DNA from 4 places in the Silvania sp. genome. Region 1 is predicted to be linked to each of the others. Evidence: predicted binding sites of a transcription regulator. Region 1 holds the regulator's gene; each other region holds the start of a gene.

Evidence for each region. Region 1 encodes LexA, which represses DNA repair genes until DNA is damaged. Its sites were predicted from a motif close to TNCTGTATGTACATACAGNA; they were not measured.
Region 2: umuD (translesion error-prone DNA polymerase V autoproteolytic subunit) is a predicted target of LexA. The motif match lies at 1,911-1,930, and genes of this name have one in related genera.
Region 3: rmuC (DNA recombination protein RmuC) is a predicted target of LexA. The motif match lies at 1,729-1,748, and genes of this name have one in related genera.
Region 4: ACRDD5_RS22115 (YebG family protein) is a predicted target of LexA. The motif match lies at 3,005-3,024, and genes of this name have one in related genera.

Annotation. Positions count from the first base shown of each region.
Region 1 is NZ_JBOGBT010000011.1:34,120-40,170, reverse strand. Features, by position in the region: gene ACRDD5_RS01745 (conjugal transfer protein TraF) at 1-190, opposite strand, end outside; gene ACRDD5_RS01740 (cupin domain-containing protein) at 360-848, opposite strand; gene zur (zinc uptake transcriptional repressor Zur) at 963-1,478, shown strand; gene ACRDD5_RS01730 (CsbD family protein) at 1,547-1,756, opposite strand; gene dinF (MATE family efflux transporter DinF) at 1,902-3,221, opposite strand; gene lexA (transcriptional repressor LexA) at 3,282-3,890, opposite strand; gene ACRDD5_RS01715 (diacylglycerol kinase) at 4,000-4,368, opposite strand; gene plsB (glycerol-3-phosphate 1-O-acyltransferase PlsB) at 4,525-6,051, shown strand, end outside.
Region 2 is NZ_JBOGBT010000019.1:17,725-23,775, forward strand. Features, by position in the region: gene ACRDD5_RS03605 (FadR/GntR family transcriptional regulator) at 1-13, opposite strand, end outside; gene umuC (translesion error-prone DNA polymerase V subunit UmuC) at 207-1,469, opposite strand; gene umuD (translesion error-prone DNA polymerase V autoproteolytic subunit) at 1,469-1,891, opposite strand; gene ACRDD5_RS03620 (hypothetical protein) at 2,222-2,536, shown strand; gene ACRDD5_RS03625 (SOS response-associated peptidase) at 2,735-3,412, opposite strand; gene ACRDD5_RS03630 (helix-turn-helix domain-containing protein) at 3,702-4,544, shown strand; gene ACRDD5_RS03635 (MFS transporter) at 4,730-6,031, shown strand; gene ACRDD5_RS03640 (family 78 glycoside hydrolase catalytic domain) at 6,045-6,051, shown strand, end outside.
Region 3 is NZ_JBOGBT010000097.1:17,618-23,668, forward strand. Features, by position in the region: gene ACRDD5_RS19525 (dienelactone hydrolase family protein) at 1-639, opposite strand, end outside; gene udp (uridine phosphorylase) at 891-1,652, shown strand; gene rmuC (DNA recombination protein RmuC) at 1,792-3,249, shown strand; gene ubiE (bifunctional demethylmenaquinone methyltransferase/2-methoxy-6-polyprenyl-1,4-benzoquinol methylase UbiE) at 3,316-4,071, shown strand; gene ubiJ (ubiquinone biosynthesis protein UbiJ) at 4,085-4,690, shown strand; gene ubiB (ubiquinone biosynthesis regulatory protein kinase UbiB) at 4,687-6,051, shown strand, end outside.
Region 4 is NZ_JBOGBT010000110.1:17,448-23,498, reverse strand. Features, by position in the region: gene ACRDD5_RS22140 (ferritin-like domain-containing protein) at 1-192, opposite strand, end outside; gene ACRDD5_RS22135 (YciE/YciF ferroxidase family protein) at 217-717, opposite strand; gene ACRDD5_RS22130 (general stress protein) at 810-974, opposite strand; gene ACRDD5_RS22125 (DUF6622 family protein) at 1,542-2,057, shown strand; gene cspE (transcription antiterminator/RNA stability regulator CspE) at 2,589-2,801, shown strand; gene ACRDD5_RS22115 (YebG family protein) at 3,038-3,355, shown strand; gene ACRDD5_RS22110 (alpha/beta fold hydrolase) at 3,391-4,302, opposite strand; gene ACRDD5_RS22105 (hypothetical protein) at 4,449-5,063, opposite strand; gene ACRDD5_RS22100 (FAD-binding oxidoreductase) at 5,382-6,051, shown strand, end outside.

The sequences.
Region 1 (6,051 bases):
CATCCTCTTTCGATTTTGCCAGCAGCGCCGGGTTAATCAGCACCCCGCTACCATAGTGTGCCGAAGCGACTCCTGTACCGCCCATCGCGTCATTTCGCGCCTCGGTCCAGGTATTCGCCGCTTCGGCTTGATTGATGATTAAAACAGAGACAGCTACTCCAGCCACAGCAAAGTTATAAGGTTTTTTCACGGTATGCTCGACTTGTCTGCTTGTGTGTACAAACCCATGCCGGCCATTAGCAGGCAGGAACAAACATCCGCTGTGACAAAAGTAGTAGGTCTAAAAAATCATCTCATTCTTTCGTATTAGATTGATTTTGTTAATATTTATTTCCTTTCACCAGGTATAGAAGAGGTTTTTACTTTCGCCCAGGTTTTCCATCGTGCGGACCAAAAAACTGCGGCGGATGATCCACCCAACGATCCTCACGGGTGGCGGCATACACGGCATTTAACGGGTAATAAATCCGGTTAAATTTTTTATTGGCTTCCCCCACGACCAGCAGCCGCACGTCCTCGAGCGTATTGTTGATAAAGGTGTGACATACTCCGGTGCCGGCAGGAAAACCGACGCTGTCGCCCGGCTCCAGTTTCCACAGGTAGCCGTTGATCCAGGCCTCCGGATAGCCTTCCAGCACGTAGATAAATTCTTCTTCGTCGCTTTCGGCATGCGGGTATGAGGTACGGCGTCCTGGCGGCAGGCGCTCATGGTGGATGCCAATGCGCCGGAGCCCCAGCGTACGGGCCAGCGGCGCGCCAATGGAAAACAGCTCGGGACTGTCGGGATAGGTTGAGTTATCAGCCCCTTCCAGATCCCGCCAGTGTTGAATGCAATCGGGTCTTTTCATTGTGTTGTTCCCCTTGTGGTTTTGCGTCAGGTATAGCATACCCGCCTGACCTCGGCGTTTCAGGCAGAACATGGTAGAGTGGAGGTTTGCTATTCCACAGATTCGAGGTGCAACATGGAAACGACCACAAAGCAGGAGCTGTTAGCGCAAGCCGAAAAGCTGTGCGCGCAACGCAATGTGCGCCTGACCCCACAGCGCCTTGAAGTGCTCCGCCTTCTGAGCCTGCAGCAAGGGGCCATCAGCGCCTACGACCTGCTCGATCTGCTGCGCGTCAGCGAGCCGCAGGCTAAACCGCCAACGGTGTACCGTGCGCTGGATTTCCTGCTGGAACAAGGCTTTGTGCATAAGGTGGAGTCGACCAACAGCTATGTGCTGTGCCATCTGTTCGATCAGCCGACTCACACTTCAGCTATGTTTATCTGCGATCGCTGTGGCAGCGTGAAGGAAGAGGGAGCGGAGGGCGTTGAGGACATCATGCATACGCTGGCGGCGAAGATGGGATTTGCGCTACGCCATAACATCATCGAAGCACACGGGCTGTGCAGCCGCTGCGTGGAGGTGGAAGCCTGTCGTCATCAGGACGACTGCCAGCATGACCACTCCATTTTGTTGAAGAAAAAACCGCGCTAAACGCATATAAAAGGGGCGGCCTGAGGCCGCCCTGGGCGTACATCCATGTACCTGCGGATATAAGTTACTTACCAGCGATAGTCGTTACGGGTTTCCCAGTCACCGACCTCTTTTTCCGCCCGGTCTTTCTCATAACCATAGCGTTCCTGAATTTTCCCGACCAGCTGGTCACGTTTCCCTTCAATGACAGTCATGTCATCGTCGGTCAGGTCACCCCACTGTTCTTTTACTTTACCTTTGAACTGTTTCCAGTTGCCGCCGACTTGGTCTTTATTCATCATCGATTCCTCTTCGTTCGGTCGTGTAGGATAAGTATGTCGTCCGTGTGATACGTTTCGTGCTGGACGTGATAATAATTATAGTCAGGCGTGCGGCGTAGGGTTCGTTATTCGGAATCTTTTACCATTTACGCAGATGAAGCCGCTACTCGAACCAGGTGTTATTGCGCCAGTGTCGACGCCAGATCCACGCCAGCGACAGCCCTCGCAGGGCGAGAAAGACGCACAGCGCCAACCACAATCCGTGATTCCCCAGCCACGGCAGCGTCATCAGCGTCAGGCCAAACCCGGCCGCCGCCACTGCCATGCTGTTGCGCATCTCTGCCCCGCGCGTTGCGCCAATAAACATGCCATCCAGCAGATAGCACCAGACCCCCACCACCGGCAGAATCACCTGCCAGATCAGGTAGTGACTCGCCAGCGACCGCAGCTCCGGCAGCGACGTCAGCAGGGCAATGATCTGCTCGCCCGCCAGGGCATACAGAAGCGCAAAAGCCAGCGCCACCAGCCCAGACTGACGACAGGCCGCCCGCCAAACCTCGCGCAGCTGGCCGCTTTCGCGCGCGCCGTAAGCCTGCCCGGAGTGCGCTTCCACCGCATAGGCGAAGCCATCCAGCGCGTAGGCGGTAAAGGTCAGCAGCGTCATCAGCACCGCGTTCACGGCGACAATCTCTGGCCCCAGCCGCGCGCCCATCACCGTCAGCGCCCCGAAGCACAGCTGGAGCAACAGCGAGCGCAGCATAATGTCGCGATTCAGCGCCAGTAACCGGCGGACGTTACCGCGCCAGCTGGCTCTCAGCAACGACCACGAAATGCCGCGTAGGGCAAGCACCCGCCAGACCATCCATAAGCCAATGAAAAAGGTCGCATATTCCGCGACAACGGTCGCCAGGGCGGCCCCCTGCACGTTCATCTGCAGCCCCATCACCAGCCACAGGTCCAGCACGATATTGAGCAGGTTGCCGACCACCAGCAGGATCACCGGCGCGCGGGCATACTGAACGCCCAGTAGCCAGCCGAGCAGCACCAGATTTGCCAGCGAGGCCGGGGCGCTGAGCCAGCGGATCTCCAGGAAGCGCCGCGCCTGGTGCAGTACCGCCTCGCTGCTGCCGACGATATGCAGCGCCAGATCGATAAGCGGCGCGCGCAACAGCACAATCAGCAAACCGGCACCCAGCGCCATCAGCAGCGGCTGCACCAGCGCCCGCGCCAGCCGGTGAGGATCTTTCGCGCCATACGCCTGGGCAGTTAGCCCGGTGGTACTCATGCGCAAAAAGAGCAGCAGCATAAACAGGAAGCTGGTCGCCGTAGCGCCAATCGCCACGCCGCCGAGATAAACAGGGGAATCCAGATGGCCGATCACCGCCGTATCCACCAGCCCCAGCAGGGGAACGCTGATGTTGGAGAAGATCATCGGCAGCGCAAGACGCCATAACGCCTTATCGGAAGCATTCAGCAGAGACATAGGAATAACCAGAGAGAAAAGCAGCAGGCTACGGTGAAACCGTAGCCTGTCAGGAAGAGATTATAGCCATTCACCGTTGCGGATAACGCCAACCGCCAGACCTTCGATGGAGAAGTTACTCTCACGCAGGTCGACGACAATCGGGGTAAACTCGCTGTTTTCCGGCAGAAGCTGTACCGTATTGCCCTGTTTTTTCAGTCGCTTAACGGTCACTTCATCGTCGATACGCGCAACAACAACCTGCCCGTTGCGCACATCCTGGGTTTTATGCACCGCCAGCAGATCGCCGTCGAGAATACCGATATCCTTCATCGACATGCCGCTGACGCGCAGTAAAAAGTCTGCACTCGGTTTGAACATGCCCGGATCAACCTGATAATGGCCTTCGATGTGCTGCTGTGCCAGTAGGGGTTCCCCGGCCGCTACGCGACCCACGAGCGGAAGGCCCTCTTCTGCTTCAATCAGCAGACGAATACCACGAGAAGCGCCGGATACAATTTCAAGTACACCCTTACGCGCCAGTGCCTTAAGGTGTTCTTCAGCGGCGTTTGGAGAACGGAAGCCTAAACGCTGCGCAATTTCTGCACGCGTGGGTGGCATACCCGTCTGGCTGATATGATCCCGAATGAGATCAAACACCTCTTGCTGTCTGGCCGTTAACGCTTTCATTCCGCCCCCTGGGTGTATATACAGTTATGCTGTGAGTATATACAGCTAAAGGTGATTTTGGAACCACAAACCGCACAAAAAACCAGAGACTTACTCAGTTTCTGAAGGCTTATCGCAAATGTCCCCACAGCAGGGTGGCCCAGGTGAAGACGGCTACCAGAATAGACATCAGCACAGCGGCAGAGCCCATATCTTTTGCCCGGCCCGACAGCTCGTGGTAGTCAGTGCCAATCCGGTCGACCACCGCTTCGATCGCACTGTTGAGAATTTCGACTATCATCACCAACATCACCGAGCCAATCAGTAGTACGCGAGTGATGGGATCAATATCCAGCCAGCAGGCGATAATGATTGCCGCGACGACGGCCACGCCTTCCTGGCGAAATGCGGCTTCATTTATCCAGGCAGCCCGGATGCCTTTCCATGAATAACCGGCTGCTTTGATGATGCGTGTTAACCCAGTGGTATTATTAGCCATTAAAAAGAAACCTTTCTTCGAAAAAAGCGTCATCAACTGTGGCTTAAGCGCGTCGCGCTGCCGCCCGAAGTATGACGGGTAACAACAGAAATTTTGCGCGCTTTCTGTTATCCTTGCGCCGCAATTGCATTTTTAACCAGAGGCTTTACATCGTTTATGTCTGGCTGGCCACGAATTTACTACAAATTACTTAATTTACCATTAAGCGTCCTGGTAAAAAGCAAGTCCATTCCCGCGGAACCCGCGCTGGAATTAGGGCTCGATACCTCACGTCCTATTATGTACGTGTTGCCTTATAACTCGAAGGCTGACTTGCTGACGCTGCGCGCCCAATGCCTGGCGCACGATCTTCCCGATCCGCTGGAACCGCTGGAGATCGACGGCACCCTGCTGCCGCGCTATATCTTCATTCACGGCGGTCCGCGCGTGTTCACCTGGTACACACCGAAAGAAGAGTCGATCAAGCTGTTCCATGATTACCTCGACCTGCACCGCAGCAATCCACAGCTGGATGTGCAGATGGTGCCGGTATCGGTGATGTTTGGTCGTCGTCCGGGTCGTGATAAAGGCGAAGAGAACCCGCCGCTGCGTATGCTCAACGGGGTGCAGAAATTTTTCGCCGTCAACTGGCTGGGCCGCGATAGCTTCGTGCGTTTTTCACCCCCCGTCTCTCTGCGCCGAATGGCCACCGAGCATGGCACCGATAAAATCATCGCCCAGAAGCTGGCCCGCGTGGCGCGCATGCACTTTGCCCGCCAGCGTCTTGCCGCAGTAGGCCCGCGCCTGCCGGCACGCCAGGATCTGTTTAACAAGCTGCTGGCCTCGAAAGCGATTGCCCGGGCCGTCGAAGACGAAGCGCGCAGCAAAAAAATCTCCCACGAGAAGGCGCAGCAAAACGCTATCGCCCTGATGGAAGAGATTGCTGCCAACTTCTCCTACGAGATGATCCGCCTGAGCGACCGTATCCTGAGCTTTACCTGGAACCGTCTGTATCAGGGGATTAACGTGCACAACGCCGAGCGTGTGCGCCAGCTGGCTCACGACGGCCATGAGATTGTGTATGTGCCCTGCCACCGCAGTCACATGGACTATCTGCTGCTCTCGTATGTTCTGTATCACCAGGGGCTGGTGCCGCCGCACATTGCTGCGGGCATTAACCTTAACTTCTGGCCTGCTGGCCCGATCTTCCGCCGTCTGGGTGCGTTCTTCATTCGCCGTACCTTTAAGGGCAACAAGCTTTACTCCACCGTGTTCCGCGAATATTTGGGCGAGCTGTTCAGCCGTGGCTATTCGGTTGAGTATTTCGTGGAAGGTGGCCGTTCCCGTACCGGGCGTCTGCTCGATCCGAAGACCGGTACCCTGTCGATGACCATTCAGGCGATGCTGCGCGGCGGTACCCGTCCGATCACTCTGGTGCCGATCTATATCGGTTACGAGCACGTGATGGAGGTGGGCACCTACGCCAAAGAGCTGCGCGGCGCGACCAAAGAAAAAGAGAGCCTGCTGCAGATGGTGCGGGGCTTAAGCAAGCTGCGCAATCTGGGTCAGGGCTACGTTAACTTCGGCGAACCGATGCCGCTGATGACGTACCTGAACAACCAGGTTCCGGAGTGGCGCGAGTCTATCGATCCGATTGAAGCGGTGCGTCCGGCCTGGCTGACGCCAACGGTGAACGGCATTGCC
Region 2 (6,051 bases), on a different contig from region 1:
GCTTGATATCCATCGGGTTCACCAGTGGTCTTAAGTGGTAATACCAATGGTAGATATGTTAAGAAAACATTAACGTGATGTTGATCGATATTTAACCTGTCCATTTTGTGAACAGGTTGGCAAATATCAATTTGACTAAATGGCGAAGGGAGACAGGTGTGGATGACTTTTGACGATACGGGGAGCGTTACGCGCGATATTGCCCGCTATTTTGCAACCGGCAGCTCGGCATATCGGGTGGTATAGGCCGGAGAAAGCATCTCGCGCCTCATCGCCCATTGTTTCTGAATTCCTTGCCCGGCAAACCATAATTTCCCTGTTCCGCTCTGATTGATTCCGTCCATCACGCGCATCAGCGATTCGCTGTTAGGGTGAGGTTTATCGTCATCAAACAAATTAAGCTGGGCCACACCCTGGCTGAAAAAATCGCCCAGAATAACGCCCGCTTTCATATAGCGGTGCCCGTCGATCCAGATGCAATCGAGCGCATTCATGGCCGCGCGGATGATGTCCCGGGTGTCATTCGAGGGGGTCAGCAGCTGACTCATGGCCTGGTTGCTATAGAACTCTTCATCAAGCGCATGGGGGCTGGTGCGAACAAACACGCCAATCTGGCGACAGTACTGGCGTTCAGCGCGGAGTTTTTCTGCGGCACGAACCGCATAATTACAGATCGCCTCACGCATGTCGGCATACCGGGTAATACGCCTTGCAAACGAACGTGAACAGACAATCTGTTGTTTGGCGGGTATGAACTCGTCAAGCGCCAGGCAGGGTTCACCGCGCAACTCCCGGACGGTGCGTTCCAGCACCACATTAAAATGTTTACGCATAACCCAGGTGCTCTGTTCGGACAACTCCTTTGCGGTGGTAATGCCCATTGCGTTGAGCTTTTTAGCGATCCGTCTGCCGACACCCCATACCTCTTCGACCGGGACCCGCGCCAGCAATTTTTGCTGGCGTGCGCTCGCGGACAGATCCACTACGCCGCCGGTCTGAGGCCATTTTTTGGCTGCATAATTGGCCAGCTTGGCCAGCGTTTTGGTTTGTGCAATGCCCACCCCGACGGCCAGATGCGTATCACGCTTTATTCGCGCCTGAATTTCCCGGCCAAACTCTTCCAGCACCCGACAGTTTTGCACGCCGGTAAGGTTTATAAAGGCCTCGTCGATGGAGTATATTTCCACGGCCGGGGCTAATTCCTCCAGCGTTGTCATCACCCGATTGCTCATATCGCCATACAGGGCGTAGTTAGAGCTGAATACATTGACCTTATAACGATGTAGCTCATCTTTAAGCTTGAAATAGGGCGCGCCCATCTTAATACCCAGACTTTTCGCTTCGGCCGATCGCGCAATAACGCAGCCATCGTTGTTACTTAAAACAATAACGGGTTTGCCTTGCAGATCGGGTCTGAAAATGGTTTCACAAGATGCATAAAACGAATTGACATCCACCAGGGCAAACATCATTTGTACCAGGTTTTGATCGAATGCTTAACCACGCCGAAGATTTCAAATTGATCGGCATCAGCAACAGGAATAATGGGGTAATTGGCGTTCATGGGTTTGAGATGCAGGTAAGGGCGCAACATCAGCAATTTTACCGTGAATTCTCCGGAGAGTGCCGCCACCACGAGGTCACCGTGTCCCGCTTTCAGAGAACTGTCGACAACCAGCATATCACCATCGTTAATTCCGCCCTCGATCATGGAGTCACCGCTTACTTTTATAAAGTAGGTTGACCCCGGATGGCTCACCAGCAGTTTGTTCAGATCAATACGCTGTTCAACGTAGTCCTGCGCCGGTGACGGGAAACCACAAGGGACGAGGCTGTGGAATAATGGCAACTCAAGAACGGGGCAGATTTCTGCGGGTTGATAAAAAGACATAATCAAATCCTTTAATTGATACTGTATATAAATACAGTATCCGTGATTAGGTGATTTGATCAAGGCTGAGCAGGTGTCTTTTTTGAAAGTGGTTGGCGGTAAAGCAATTTTATTATTCAGGCGGATCCCGCGCGCTAATGAAATGATTATTTTTCAATCAGTAATAGGCCTGTTACAGAGATACCCCCTGCACGCTCTGATAAGGGGTGGCTCAGATCCTGTGATGACAACGCGCCGTAGCAACACCCGTAGTATCTGCCCGGTTTACTGATACAGATATTGCGGTTCGCGCCGTTCCCAATCCTCTCTGTGACGCTCAGGTGTATCTTCATGTTCACGGCAAAAAAGGGGGCTAAAAAAATAAATTCCGTCGAAACGTTTCTTTTACACGATATATTCCTGGACGAGACAGGAGTACGTTATGGTGGTGATGCCATTCATCTGACTGGAGGAAATATCCCCAACATCAAATTCGAGTGCCCGGTTTGCCAAAATAAAAGGTTTCGTTTTACCTCTTTTAACCCTACGCAAACCCAACCTCATGGCGCAGTCTGCTCCGTATGTGGGGCCCGACTCACCGCCCATTCATGCCTGCCAACGCTGCAAACTTTGCGACGGCGGCGCTGGCCAAAACAGGTGGTTTAACAAGGGGCCTCAGTCCGGGCCTCTCTGATGCTTTTTTTGGTGATGACCGAGACTCTGTTTATCTGTCAGGAGATATATGCGCGGATGCTGATATCTGCATAAAATCACCGGGTATGATTGTCGCGAAAATATTCATGGAAACGTCGTATTGACAGCGGTAAATAATCCTTTCGGGAAGCGTAACCCTGTTTTCGTTATTTAATCCGGGCTGATTTTCGCAATCAGCGTGGCGCCCTGATTTTTGACATGACCAACCGCCCGCGTAACCGGATGCCAGTGGAACCGATCTGCAGAGATCGCTCCCGTCCGGGCGATCTCTTCTGCCTCTTTACCCCTCACTCTCTCGCGCATCCAGTCGCGTGCAGCCTGCGGCGTTAACACCAGCGGGCGTCGGTCGTGGATATCCACCAGCCCTTTATCCGCCGCTGCGGTGACGATCAAAAAGCCTTCCGCAGCATCTCCGCGTTCAAATGGCCTGCTGCCAATGGCGGCCATAAAAACAGGCTGACCGTCAGTGCGAGAGATAAAGTAAGGCTGCTTTTTGTCACCCTCATTTTTCCACTCGAACCAGCCGTCGGCAAAGATAATCGCCCGGCCATGCTGCCACAGGGGTTTAAACATTCGGCTGCTGGCGGCGGTTTCCAGCCTGGCATTGATCAGCGGCGGCTTGTCCCACCAGCCCGGGGCGTAACCCCAGAATACCGGGTCCAGATGCAATACGTCATCGCGTTCACTGAGCAGCAGGACTTTGGTGCCTGGTGCCACATTGTAGCGCCCGATCGGTTCCGGGTCGTAGGGGATGTCGCATTCCGCTTCATCGGCAAGAAAGGCGAGGTACTCTTCCCGGGTTTGCGCCTGGGCAAAACGTCCACACATCGTGACCTCCAGCAGTTGAGTTAAGTATAGGTTCACATTTTCCCGGCAAAGAAATAATAACCCTTAAATATTATGTGGTCGACGCTGTGGCCGTGCTGTTGAAAACTGGTGGTTAAATCACATGCAGTTACTTCTGAGTGCCATCTCACCGGGTAGACTTGTCATAACTAATACTGTTAAATAAATAACACGCGAAAATTAATTTCTGGGGAAAGGAACGTAAACATAAAGCATGAGCAGGGAGGCCATTAAAACGTGTGGGAAATTAACTGTTCAACAGGGTGGTAATATGAAAATTCTGCAGAGCCAGGAGTTTTTTCTAACAGAGCAACATGCGTTCTGTCTGTTTATGCTGGGCAGGCAAAATATGGAAGAGATGCATGGGCATGACTTTGATGAAATTGTCATCGTAAGCGAAGGTAGTGGTTTTCATATTATTAACGGCAGCGTGGAGTTTATTTATAAAGGAGATTTTTTCTTTGTGTCAGTTAACGATACACACTGTTATCTCTCAACTAATAACCTGTCGGTTATTAATGTCCTGATCCGCAAAGATCGCAGTTTTTTCTTTCTGGCAAATATCGACAAGCTGATCGACATTATTAAGCAGAATAACAGCCTGAGATGCACATACGATACCTCGCTGACGCAGGACGATCTGGATAAAATCATTGCCCTGACGCACATCATTAATGCAATGCAGGATGATGAATTTGATGAGCTTTATTTCTCTGCGGCAGAAACGGCGTTGCTGGGTATCATCGACACCCTGTGCCAGCGGGCACGCAAGAAAACCTTACGCGCGCAGCCGGAAGAGTGCGGCCGCAAGTATCTGATTAACGCCATAAAGCATAATTACCTACGCCATATCAACTGGGAAGATCTGTGCGATGAGAGTCGGATGACCCGGCGAACCATGTTCCGTTTTATTAAGGATGTGACCGGCTATACGCCTGCGCGGTTTCAGCTTCTGTTCCGCTTATTAAAAGCGCAGGAATTATTACGCACCACGGATAAAACAATTAATGAAGTGGCCGTCAACTGCGGCTTTCTCAATACCATACGCTTCACCGAAACGTATAAAAAGCAGTTCTGCTATACGCCCTCTCTGGAACGTAAGTTAATGCGCTGACGCCAGAGTTTATATCTACCAATGAATATGCCCGACATGAATAATGTCCGGGAGGAGGTTTTGCTGACGAAAAAGCAGGGCAAGTAAAAATCCCTGCAGGCCATAATAAGGCTGGCAAGGTAATTATGCAGTTGACGTAGTATTTCCTCTAATAAAGAAAATATACCCTACAAAGGATAAGCATTATGTCAATACAGAAAACACCCAACCCATGGTATGTCGGGGTGGTGTCGGGGATGGCGTCATATATTGATTCGTCCGCGATTATATCGAATGGCACCGCGCTCGTTATCTACAGTAAAACCATTGGCACAACGGCCATCGAAATAGGCATTCTCTCCGGCGTGCTGACCTTGTGTATTGCCCTCGGTGCCTTCACCGGCGGTCGGCTTGGCGATCGAATAGGCCGCCGGAAGGTGTTTATTATTACCATGGCGATGATCCTCGCGGGAACATTACTGCTCGCTTTCGGCCTGTCGTTCACCGCGCTATTGATCGGCACCTTGCTGATTGGGTTAGCCACCGGTGCCGACCTGCCGGTATCACTGGCCACCATTTCCGAAGCCGCGACGGATAACAACCGCGGTAAAATTATTGCGCTCTCTAATTTGCTGTGGACTGCCGGCATTGGTGCCACCATGGCGATTGCCGCTGTCGTCGGAGAGTGGGGCAGAGTGGGCGCGCAAATTATGTATATGCATGTCGGACTGGTGGCGCTGGTGCTGTTAATTTTGCGCTGGTCTATTCCTGAATCGCCGTTATGGCTGGTGGCGCGGGATGAATTGCGTCGCGGTGTCGCCACCGTGCGGGCGCAAAAAACATCGTATAAAGACCTGCTGCGCGGGAAATATCTTTGGCCATTTATTGCCCTGTGCCTTTTCTACGCCTTTACCAACCTGGCGGCCAATACGGGCGGGCAGTTTGGTACCTATGTGGCAGTCAATGTCGTGGGGATCTCCGTCAGCACCCATTCCCTGTGGAACCTGATGATCATGCCGGTGGGGATCGCCTCGGGCATAGTATTTATGCGTATTGTCGATACCTCCAAAAGGATGCCGTTCTTTATTCTGGGTGCGGTAATGCTCACGGGCGGTTACGCGCTGCCAATGATCTTTAATTTCGCCCCAGCCGCCTGGTTCTGCTGTCTGTTATTTACCAATATGGGCAACGGCCTGGCTTTTGAAGGCATCATGAAAGTCTGGTCCCAGGAGTCTTTCCCGACCATGCTGCGATCCACCGCCCAGGGCATCATCGTTGCCGTCGCGCGTCTCTCCTGCGGTTTACTCGCCTTTGTCACCCCCGTTCTCCTCGAAGTTGGCCCGATGGCGCTGTACGCCATGCTTGCCTCCACGGTGGGAATCGGCCTGCTGATCGCCTGGCTTTGTTTCCGGGGTAAACAGCGTAACGAATTTAATGCCGAAGCCGAAATAGTGGCGACCCATACAGACGAAGCACACCTTAACAGCCGCTATGTCGGTGAGAATTAACAGGAGTATTACCATGTTAA
Region 3 (6,051 bases), on a different contig from region 1:
CATGGTCTCAACGGTATCCTGCGGTATCCCGGTATCCTCGGCGCCATACAGCCCCAGCACCGGCGCGTTTAAATCGGTTGCGATATCTACCGGATGCTTTGGTGAATTCAGCGTTTTTTCACCGACCAGCTTGCCGTACCACGCCACGGCCGCCTTAAGCTGCGGGTTGTGGGCGGCATACAGCCAGCTGATGCGCCCGCCCCAGCAGAAGCCGGTTGCCAGCAGGCGATGCGGGTCACCACCGTTGCGCGACGCCCAGTTCGCCACGTGATCGAGATCCGCCAGCACCTGCGCATCCGGCACTTTCGTCACCAGATTGCTGAACAGGGTCGGGATATCGCTGTAGTCATTCGGATCGCCCTGGCGGAAATAGAGCTCAGGCGCCACCGCCAGATAGCCTTCCAGTGCCAGACGGCGGCACAGGTCGCGAATGTGCTCGTGCACACCGAAAATTTCCTGAATCACCATGACGATCGGCAGGCTACCCTCCACATGCTGAGGGCGAGCATAGTAAGCGGGCATATTATCGCCCTGGGTCGGAATAGAGGTTTCTCCGGCGTTGATCGCCTCGTCGGGCGTGGTCACGACGGTGCTGACCTCGGGGCCAGCAGCAGGTGCAAATCCAGTTTTTTCAGTCATGGCATTCTCCGTACCAATTAGCGCAAAGGTAAATATAGTCCGCAGGTAATGAATTCACAGTGCCCGAAACAGTCTATCTTTTGTGCAGCGGATGGCGATATAACATTGTTAATGTGATGTGAATCACCATTTCATGGTAATTATATGCAATCAATTTCATTCATGGTGATATCCGTCACGAAAAGAAGCCAGGTGCTTCGGTAAAGTACCGTTTTACTTCTGCTGACAACCCGATCCACAGAGGAGTTCTTATGTCTAAGTCTGATGTTTTTCATCTCGGCCTCACTAAAAATGATTTACAAGGGGCCCAGCTCGCTATCGTCCCTGGCGATCCAGAGCGTGTGGAAAAGATCGCCGCGCTGATGGATAAGCCGGTTAAGCTGGCATCACATCGTGAATTCACCACCTGGCGCGCTGAGCTGGACGGCAAAGCGGTGATCGTCTGTTCTACCGGTATCGGTGGCCCGTCGACCTCTATTGCCGTTGAAGAGCTGGCCCAACTGGGTATTCGCACCTTCCTGCGTATCGGGACGACCGGCGCTATTCAGCCGCACATCAACGTCGGCGACGTGCTGGTGACCACGGCGTCTGTTCGTCTGGACGGCGCGAGCCTGCACTTTGCACCGATGGAATTCCCGGCGGTGGCTGACTTTGAGTGCACCACCGCACTGGTTGAAGCGGCGAAATCCGTAGGTGCCACCACCCACGTTGGCGTGACGGCGTCCTCTGATACCTTCTACCCAGGCCAGGAGCGCTACGACACCTTCTCCGGTCGCGTGGTAAACCGTTTTAAAGGCTCGATGGAAGAGTGGCAGTCCATGGGCGTGATGAACTATGAAATGGAATCCGCAACGCTGCTGACCATGTGCGCCAGCCAGGGCCTGCGTGCCGGTATGGTGGCGGGCGTGATCGTCAACCGCACCCAGCAGGAGATCCCGAACGCGGAGACCATGAAGAAGACCGAAAGCCACGCGGTGAAAATCGTGGTGGAAGCGGCTCGCCGCCTGCTGTAATTTCGTTCTCCCTTCGACAAAGGCCGACCTGTTCGGCCTTTTTCTTTGCGCAGCGCCTCGCAGAAAACCCCTTTCAAACTGGACGTTTATACAGCACAATTCTATTTTGTGCGGGTAATAGCTTGATACCGGGGGCGTTGTGGATATCTCTATCTTAATTTATGCCGTTATTGCGTTGGTCAGCGTCGGCGTGGGCTGGCTGATGGCCAGCTATCAACATGCGCAGCAAAAGGCCGATCAGCTGGTTGAGCGTGAAGAGATGGTGGCCGACCTGAGCGCGCTTAAACAGCAAACGGCCCAGAGCGGGCACTGGCGCGACGAGTGCGAGTTGCTCAACAACGAGCTGCGCAATCTGCGGGATATCAACACCTCGCTGGAAGCCGACCTGCGCGAAGTCACCACCCGGCTGGAGTCGACGCAACTGCATGCAGAAGACAAAATCCGGCAGATGATCAACTGCGAGCAGCGGCTGAGCGAGCAGTTCGAAAACCTGGCGAACCGTATCTTTGAGCACAGCAATCGCCGCGTCGATGAGCAAAATCGCCAGAGCCTGAATGGCCTGCTGACGCCCCTGCGCGAACAGCTGGACGGCTTTCGTCGCCAGGTGCAGGACAGCTTTGGTCAGGAATCGCGGGAGCGGCACACCCTGGCCCATGAAATTCGTAATCTCCAGCAGCTGAATGCCCAGATGGCGCAGGAGGCGGTCAACCTGACCCGGGCGCTGAAAGGCGACAATAAAACCCAGGGCAACTGGGGGGAAGTGGTCCTGACCCGCGTGCTTGAGGCCTCCGGCCTGCGTGAAGGCCATGAGTATCAGACGCAGGTCAGCATTGAAACCGAGACCCGCTCGCGCATGCAGCCGGACGTTATCGTCCGTTTGCCGCAGGACAAAGACGTGGTTATCGATGCCAAGATGACGCTGGTGGCCTACGAGCGTTACTTCAATGCGGAAGATGACTACACCCGCGAGGCGGCGCTGCAGGAGCATATTGCTTCGGTGCGAAACCACATCCGCCTGCTGGGGCGCAAAGATTATCAGCAGCTCCCAGGGTTACGCTCGCTGGATTACGTCCTGATGTTCATACCGGTCGAACCGGCCTTTTTACTGGCGCTGGATCGCCAGCCGGAGCTGATCTCCGAGGCGTTGAAAAATAATATTATGCTGGTCAGCCCCACCACGTTGCTGGTGGCCCTGCGCACCATTGCTAATTTGTGGCGCTACGAGCACCAGAGCCGTAATGCGCAGCAGATTGCCGATCGCGCCAGCCGGCTTTACGACAAAATGCGCCTGTTTGTTGATGACATGTCCTCGGTAGGCCAAAGCCTTGACCGCGCACAGGATAACTATCGCCAGGCAATGAAAAAGCTGACGTCCGGGCGGGGAAACCTGCTGGCGCAGGCCGAATCGTTCCGCACTCTCGGCGTGGAGGTGAAGCGCGAGATTAATCCGGAATTGGTGGAACAGGCGCTCGCGCAGGATGACGAGTATCGTTTGCGAGAAGCGACAGGTGCTCAAAATAGAGACAATAAAGACAGGGTGTTAGCGGATCCACACCCGCCAGCCGCAGCCGTGGATCGTTATTCCCAGGGTGGTTGAATCGTAGGGCAAATGCGCCCAATCTGTTACACTTCTTGAACATTTGACTGATAAGCAGGCTCTGAGATGGTTGAAGATTCACAAGACACAACGCACTTTGGCTTTCAGACTGTCGCTAAAGCGCAGAAAGCTGACATGGTGGCCCACGTATTCCATTCCGTGGCGGCGAAGTACGATGTAATGAATGACCTGATGTCATTCGGTATTCATCGCTTGTGGAAGCGCTTCACCATTGATTGCAGCGGCGTACGTCGTGGTCAAACCGTACTGGATCTGGCTGGCGGAACCGGCGATCTGACGGCAAAATTCTCGCGTCTGGTGGGTGAAACTGGCCGCGTAGTACTGGCCGATATCAACGACTCGATGCTCAAAATGGGTCGTGAAAAACTGCGCAACATTGGCGTGGTGGGCAACGTCGAATATGTGCAGGCCAATGCCGAAGCGCTGCCCTTCCCGGATAACACCTTCGACTGCATCACCATCTCTTTCGGTCTGCGTAACGTCACCGACAAAGAGAAAGCGCTGCGCTCTATGTACCGCGTGCTGAAACCGGGCGGTCGTCTGCTGGTGCTGGAGTTCTCAAAACCGATTATCGAGCCGCTGAGCAAAGCTTACGACGCTTATTCGTTCCACATTTTGCCGCGTATTGGCGAGATGGTTGCCAACGACGCAGAAAGCTATCGCTATCTGGCCGAATCCATCCGTATGCACCCCAATCAGGACACCTTGAAAGCGATGATGCAGGATGCAGGTTTTGACAACGTTGATTACTTCAACCTGACGGCCGGTGTTGTTGCGCTGCATCGTGGTTACAAGTTCTGAGTGGAGGTGGCAGATGCCGTTTAAACCCTTGATCACAGCCGGTGTAGAAAACGTACTCAATACCTTTCTCTATCGCTCTGCGGCGTTAAAACCGGCGCGTCAGCGTCTGAACGGCAAAGTGCTGCGGGTGGTGTTAAAAGAGTTCACGACCCCGTTGGTGCTGGTGTTCAGCGAACGCCAGCTCGATGTTCTGGGCGAATGGGAAGGCGAGGCCGACTGCTCCGTCATCACCCATATGAACGTGCTGCCAAAACTACGCGATCGCCAGCAGCTTACTGCGCTTATCCGCAGCGGTGAGCTGGAGGTCGAAGGCGACATTCAGGTGGTGCAAAACTTTGTTGCCCTGGCCGATCTGGCCGAGTTCGATCCCGCAGAACTGCTGGCTCCCTGGACAGGCGACATTGCCGCAGAGGGGATCAGCAAAGTGCTGCGCGGTGGTGCCTCCCTGCTGCAAAAAGGCTTTCAGCGCCAGCAGCGCTACGTGGCTGAAGTGCTCACCGAAGAGTGGCGCATGGCTCCGGGGCCGCTGGAAGCAGCATGGTTCGCAGAAGAAACCGCCGCGGTTGAGCGTGCGGTCGATGCATTAACGAAACGGCTTGAAAAACTGGAGGGCAAATGACGCCTGGTGAAATTCGGCGCCTCTACTTTATCATCCGCACCTTTTTGAGTTACGGGCTCGACGAGCTTATCCCCAAAATGCGTATCACACTGCCGCTGCGCGTCTGGCGGCGGACGCTGTTCTGGATGCCAAATCGCCATCAGGATAAACTGCTTGGCGAGCGGTTGCGGCTGGCGTTACAGGAGCTTGGCCCGGTGTGGATTAAGTTCGGCCAGATGCTCTCAACCCGTCGCGATCTGTTCCCACCTTTGATTGCCGATCAGCTGGCGCTGCTGCAGGACAAGGTCGCCCCGTTCGATGGCGCCCTCGCAAAGCAGCAGATCGAGAAAGCGATGGGCGATATTCCGGTAGAGAGCTGGTTCGATGATTTCGACATCCAGCCGCTGGCATCGGCCTCCGTTGCGCAGGTGCATACCGCGCGCCTGAAAGAGAACGGCAAAGAGGTGGTCATTAAGGTGATCCGCCCGGACATTCTGCCGGTCATCAAAGCGGACATGAAGCTCATCTATCGCCTGGCCCGCTGGGTGCCGCGTCTGCTGCCCGACGGCCGCCGACTGCGTCCGATGGAAGTGGTGCGTGAATATGAAAAAACGCTGATCGACGAGTTGAATCTGCTGCGTGAATCGGCGAACGCCATTCAGCTGCGCCGCAACTTTGAAAACAGCCCGATGCTGTATGTGCCGGAAGTCTATTCCGATTACTGCAGCCAGGACATGATGGTGATGGAGCGTATCTACGGGATCCCGGTCTCGGACGTGGTAACGCTGGAGCAGCAGGGCACCAACATGAAACTGCTGGCCGAGCGTGGTGTGCAGGTGTTCTTCACCCAGGTGTTCCGCGATAGCTTCTTCCATGCTGACATGCACCCGGGCAATATTTTCGTCAGCTACGAACACCCGGAAGATCCGCAGTATATCGGCATTGACTGCGGGATCGTCGGCTCGCTGAACAAAGAAGATAAGCGCTATCTGGCTGAAAACTTTATCGCCTTCTTCAACCGCGACTACCGTAAAGTGGCCGAGCTGCACGTGGATTCCGGTTGGGTTCCGCTGGATACCAACGTCGAAGAGTTTGAGTTTGCTATTCGCACCGTCTGTGAGCCCATCTTTGAGAAGCCGCTGGCAGAGATCTCGTTTGGACACGTTCTGCTGAACCTGTTCAACACCGCCCGCCGCTTTAACATGGAAGTACAGCCACAGTTAGTTTTACTCCAGAAAACATTACTTTACGTTGAAGGGGTGGGGCGACAGCTCTATCCTCAGTTAGACTTATGGAAAACGGCCAAGCCATTCCTTGAGTCATGGATCAAAGATCAGGTTGGGCTGCCCGCGCTGGTTCGCTCCCTGAAAGAGAAAGCGCCG
Region 4 (6,051 bases), on a different contig from region 1:
ATTATTGCGATCGAGGATCTCTTCCAGCACGGTTACCTGATGTCGGGTTTCGGTCAGATGTTGTTCAATGCGGGTACGTAACGCCGGGTAATTATCGATACGGCTGGACATGGATTCGAGCATGGATTCCGCTTGCTTTTCCATCGCGTGGGCATCGCGTAGCCAGTCATGATAGTGTTCTACGTGAGTCATACTCTGTTCCTCGCTGCGGTTAATTCAGGCTTTGTTTTCCGCTTTCTGATTAATATTGCCGACAGCCAAATCGGTCAGCTTAAGATCGGTGGATTTTTCTTCTTCCAGCGTGGCGTTTAATAATTTTACCGCCTGGGTATAGCCTAATTGTTGTGCGAGGGTGGCCAGAGTACCGTAGCTGGCTATTTCATAGTGTTCGACTTTCTGCGCGGCGGCGATCAGGGCGGCGTCACGGACTTCATTTTTGTCGGTGCTTTCAATCACTTCATTGGCTTCTTCGATTAAGCCTTCCATTGCCACACATTTCATACGTTTCAGTTTGACGTTGGGGGTTTTCTCGACGAGCTGATCGATACGCTCAATCTGGCCGTGGGTTTCTTCCAGGTGCGCTTTAAACGCAGCGCTCAGTTCGGGGCTGAATGCTTCACGAGAAAGTTTAGCCAGACCGCGGGTCAGTTGTTTTTCCGCGCTGTAGGTATCTGATAGCAGATGAATAAAAACATCTTCAATCGATTTCATATTCATATAACTTTCTCCAGTGACGTAAAAATTCTGCGAGTCCACGGACCCGCAGAGTATTGGTCAATTATAAAAGCCGGTATTAATAATGAGATGAGTTAGGATTTGTCAGATTTATTCCCGCCGCCATGGCTTTGCTGACCACCTTTTTTACCTGCTTCAGAAGCACGCTGCGGATCATTCTTGAAATTGCCGCTGCCTTGTTGACCACCTTTTTTGCCAGTGTCAGAGGCTTTATCACGGTTTTCGCGTTGGTCTGCCATTTTATCAATCCTCTTTGTTGCCATTATGGTATGGAGATCTGTTTATTCATCTCCGTTGTCGTTCAGATTTAAATTTAGTCATTATTATTGAAGAGTCAAACGAGGTAACTTCAATAAATTTTTTCATGAAGTGTCATTACTGATAAATAGCGCTTCGCTTGTCATTGAATAAATATCGTGCAAGATGATGTATTCAAACAACCTTCATGCACTGTTCGGGAAACGATTATTCATCGCCTCGGTGAAGCGCTGCGCGCCAGGCGTGACGGGGTTCTTTACGTAAATTTACGATCTTGTTCCAACGGCCTTAGCGTATAAATAATAAAAAAACGTGGGATTAATCTTAATTGGTTTTAATATTATTCTTGAAACGATGTAGTAACGGTTGAAATAAATTCGTAAGCGGCTTCGTTTATTTTGCATGGTCAATAAATGCGAGCAGGCTGTGAAGCTTCTGGCAGATCACCGCAGAGGAGGAGAAATAACCTTATAAAGTATGATGGCGTAATGGATGAGATGCGCAATACTGAGTCGATTCTTATCCTCCCGTAAGCGACGGTGCGCCAGATGACTGAGACGATCTCCGGGATTTTGACCCATACACCCGTCTGGGTGTATGTCCTTTTGGTGTTCCTGATCAGCAGAGGCATCAAGGCGCGTAAGCCTGCCACCGTCGCACTGGAAAAGCTGGCCATCATCCCGGCCATTTTTCTGATCTGGGATCTCTACGATATGGTGATGTACCGCGAGCAGAGCGTCGCCACCTGGTCCCTGTGGCTGGTGGGGTTACTCAGCGGTGCAGCGATGGGGTACGTGCTGATCAAACGCGCGGCGGTGACCCGCGCTCCAGCCCCCCGCAGCATTCACCGCCCGGCAGACTACTCCGCGCTGCCTTTTATGATGCTGACCTTTGCAGTGAAGTACGTGCTGGGGGTTATGACCGCCATGTCGCCCGAGCTACTGCAGCGACCCGGGGTGAGCGCCTGCGTGATTATCGTCGGCGGGGTGTTCGCTGGCGTATTTGTGGGGAAATTTGTGCGCTATGTGGGGGTCTATATGTCGGCTGAGGTAATGCCAGGCTGATGGGTGGGCAGGGTATCGACAATCAGATAGGCTCCCGGATGCTGGGGAATGGGATCGTATTATTGTGTTAGCCGTGAACGCCATAGCTTTCACCTCTGGCAACAAGCTGACGCCAGTTATAATAAAAAATAATTGCCGGTAAATTCTTGCGATATATACGCGGGTGATTAATTTTATATTTCCCTGTCTCGCAGAAAAATTAAAATAAGATATTATGCGCTTAGCTAAATTTTACCGTTAATATGCGTGTTAACGTTATTCTTGCCCCCTTTAACGGACATTCAGCCATCCAGGTGTTTAAGCGTGTAAAATAAAAAACATAAACGTTGCTAAAATAATTTCCCTGTGTCTTAATGGTTTCCTCGGTTTGGAACACAGACCTTATGAAAGCAGTTTTAGTAAAGCAGTCCTCAGTTCAGGTGTTATCCACAGATACCCTTCTTCATGAGCCTCCTCCTAAGTGCCAAATAAGCTACTCTAATACAGGCCATTATCGCCACACTGCGTGGCTCATCAAGTAAGGAAGTCTCTATGTCTAACAAAATGACTGGTTTAGTAAAATGGTTTAACGCAGATAAAGGTTTTGGCTTTATCACCCCTGACGACGGCAGCAAAGATGTATTCGTACATTTCTCTGCTATCCAGAGCGACAGCTTTAAAACGCTTGAAGAAGGCCAGAAAGTCTCCTTCACCATTGAAAATGGTGCTAAAGGCCCAGCAGCGGGTAACGTTACTCCGCTGTAAGCCGTGCTCATTATCAGCAACGTTTACAACAGCGATGACGGCAATGACCCGAGCAGCTAAGCTCCGCTGATAAGAAAATAAACCCGCCCAGTGCGGGTTTTTTATTGCCCTGCGTTTACCTCCCTGGTGTCACTCCTGCAGGTGACCGCCCGGCGGAAAACAGGCAGGCATATTTTGGCTGCAACACAAACCCGGAGCTGATATACTGTATATAAACACAGTGAAAGGGGCGCATTATGGCTGTTGAAACAAAATTTGTTGTCGTAAGAAAAGGTGAAGAGAAAATGACATTTGCCAGTAAGAAAGAGGCTGACGCGCACGACAAACTGCTCGACATGGCAGAAGCGTTCACCGACTGGCTGTTGCAAAGCGGAATGCAGATGGATGAAACGCAGGCTGAAGATCTTGGGCTGCATCTCGCCGAGCAGAAAGAGGCCGTGCTGCATATTCTGCGTACCAGCAAGCTCCCGGATATCCATGCCGCAACGGCAACAGATAAAACAGAGTCTGATGCGGCTGGCAGTAAAAAAATCAGAGCAGTTAACGCTGCCTGATTGCCAGCACACATCATCACTGATGCAGGCATCCATTATTCATTTAAGAATGACTCAACTGCGCGGGAGAACCGTTCAGGCTGATCAAGCATGATAAAGTGAAAACTGTCATCGATCCGCGTGAAATGGATATTGGGTGCAGAGGCATAGGCTTGACGGTACATCGCATCCACGCTGGCTGCAGGTATCCCGAATAAGGCGTCATACGCGTACAGGATCTCAATCGGCGCTTTAATGCGGCCAAGCTCGGGACGCAAATCGGTAATCATCAATTCATACACTGCATCCGCAACGGTTTTGCGATCGGAATTGATCCCCGCAGCCACCAGAGCAGGCCTCACCGCCTCGGTCTTCGCTAAACGGGCTATGGATGTATTCTGAAACGCTACGATTTGCTCCGGCGACTGCGCCAGGAGCCAATCCCGCGTAGCAGTGGCATGCCGGGCAGCCGTTTCGCTGGTCGCCGCAGGGTCAATCATCAACGTATAGAACGGCAAAGCATCGACGATCATCAGCCGACCGACCAGTTCGGGATGACGGGCCCCCAGCATCAAAGCAATTTCCCCCCCAAGAGAATGGCCAACGATCGCCGGGGCGTTGATGTGCTGGGTGCGGATGTATTCAGCGATGGCGTCAACGGCTGGCGCGAGGACCTTACCCTCGGGGTTGGAAATGGCAGGTGTACTCGCAAAGCCCGCAAGTTCTACAAGATGAATACGGTGGCTGCTACGTAAACCTGATGCTAAATCGGCCCAAACGTCGCGAGACGACGCCAGTCCCGCAATCAATATCACATCCGTTCCTGAGCCTTGCGTCTGGACAGAGATACGCTGCGAGTTCTGATGTTCTGAAGGTATGGACGGAGACGGCGCTGCGGACGTCGGGACGAAGGCTGACATCACTAAAAGAGCGCCTCCGATCATGGCACGGATAATTGCGGTAAACATGAGATCTCCCTGTTTAAAGATAGCGTTGCATCGACCCGTTGAACTCACCGCTGATGGCCGACTCTGCGCTTGCATCAGTTCCCTTTGGTATCTCGTCATCTTTCCCGCAGCAGGCGCGGGAAAGATGACGAGATGCCTGACCGACGTTAAATTTGCGGCTTTGTCGCGTTTTGCTGATCCATGAACTTCATTCTGGCATTTTGCCAGGCAGGATCGATCAGCGTTAGCGTTGTGCTGGCAACTTTCAATGAGGCTGAATCAGGTTCACAGCCCATTCCTGTCCCAGGGATGGGTTTTTCACACCATACCGGGTACATATCAGTGGTTGAAACCGGACCATATTTGGCGAGCGCGGCTTCCTTGATCGACGTTGCGTTCTCGCTCGTCCAGGGGATCTCATAGGAGATTAAGGCAGCAGCCATAGGGTTGCTCTTGTCATAAGGGATGCGAGGTTCAAAAGTCACCTGCATCCGCGTGCCTTTGTTTTCATAGACCAGATACATGACCTGTTGACTGCCTGTCACCTTGGTCGCTACCTGGTATGTCTCAGACTTAGACGCTTCGATTTTATCTGCCGGGACGCCAAAATTTTTCTGCATTGCCGCACGGGCTTCTTCAATGCTCATCCCCGTTTTCACGCCGCCGACATCAAAGGATTTTACATCAACAGCGTGAACCGGATTGGCGGCACTGGCGGGGGAGACGAGATAAGGCAACGCCATGATAATTGCCGGTGGCAATGCGAATAAATATTTGTTCATCTTCTTTCCTGTGGGGTTAGTTGAGTGCAATTTCCATTATCAGCTTCAGCATGTGGTAACCCTGCCACAAGATGAAACATTGTTAAATAATTTAACAATAACGCCTGATTGTATGAAAAAAATGATCCCAAATCCTTCTTTTGATTAAGATCTTCTAACACATGACAGGCCCGCTCTCCCCGAGCCTTCGACATACCTGTAGCGCTCAAGCACCTTCCCACCGGGCTATAGCCCCGTTTTTGCCCCTGCTTCAATAAACCTTCAGGTCGCGCTAAACCCACCATAATTAGTAGGGGTAAACAACGACAGGAGACAATCATGAAGGAGTTAATAAAGGCAGATATCGACGCATTCAAAACGCACTTTCGGGGGGAGGTGATCCTTCCTGACGATGCGGGCTACGACGAGGTGCGCCAGATCTGGAATGCCATGATCGACCGCAAACCGGCGCTGATCGCCCGCTGCACTTCAACTGAGGATGTGGTCCAGGCCATCGCGTTTGGCCGCACGCAAAACCTGCTCATTTCGATTCGTGGGGGTGGGCACAACATCGCGGGCAATGCGGTATGCGACGAGGGGCTGATGATCGACCTCTCGCTGATGAAGGATGTGCAGGTGGACGTAGCCACTAAACGGGCCCACGTCGGGCCCGGCTGCACTCTGGGCGAGTTTGATGCGGCCGTGCAGGCCTATGGCCTCGCCACGCCGCTTGGCATCAATTCGACCACCGGGGTAGCGGGCCTGACGCTCGGCGGCGGCTTTGGCTGGCTGAGTCGCAAGTACGGCATGACCATCGACAACCTGCTCTCGGCGGAGGTGGTCACGGCAGATGGCCGGCAGCTGCACGCCAGCGAAGAGGAAAACGCGGACCTCTTCTGGGGGCTGCGGGGTGGGGGAGGCAATTTCGGGGTGATTACACGCTTCGAATTTCAGCTCCATCCGGTCGGGCCGGATGTGCTGTGCGGGCTGATCGTCTTTCCGTTTGATC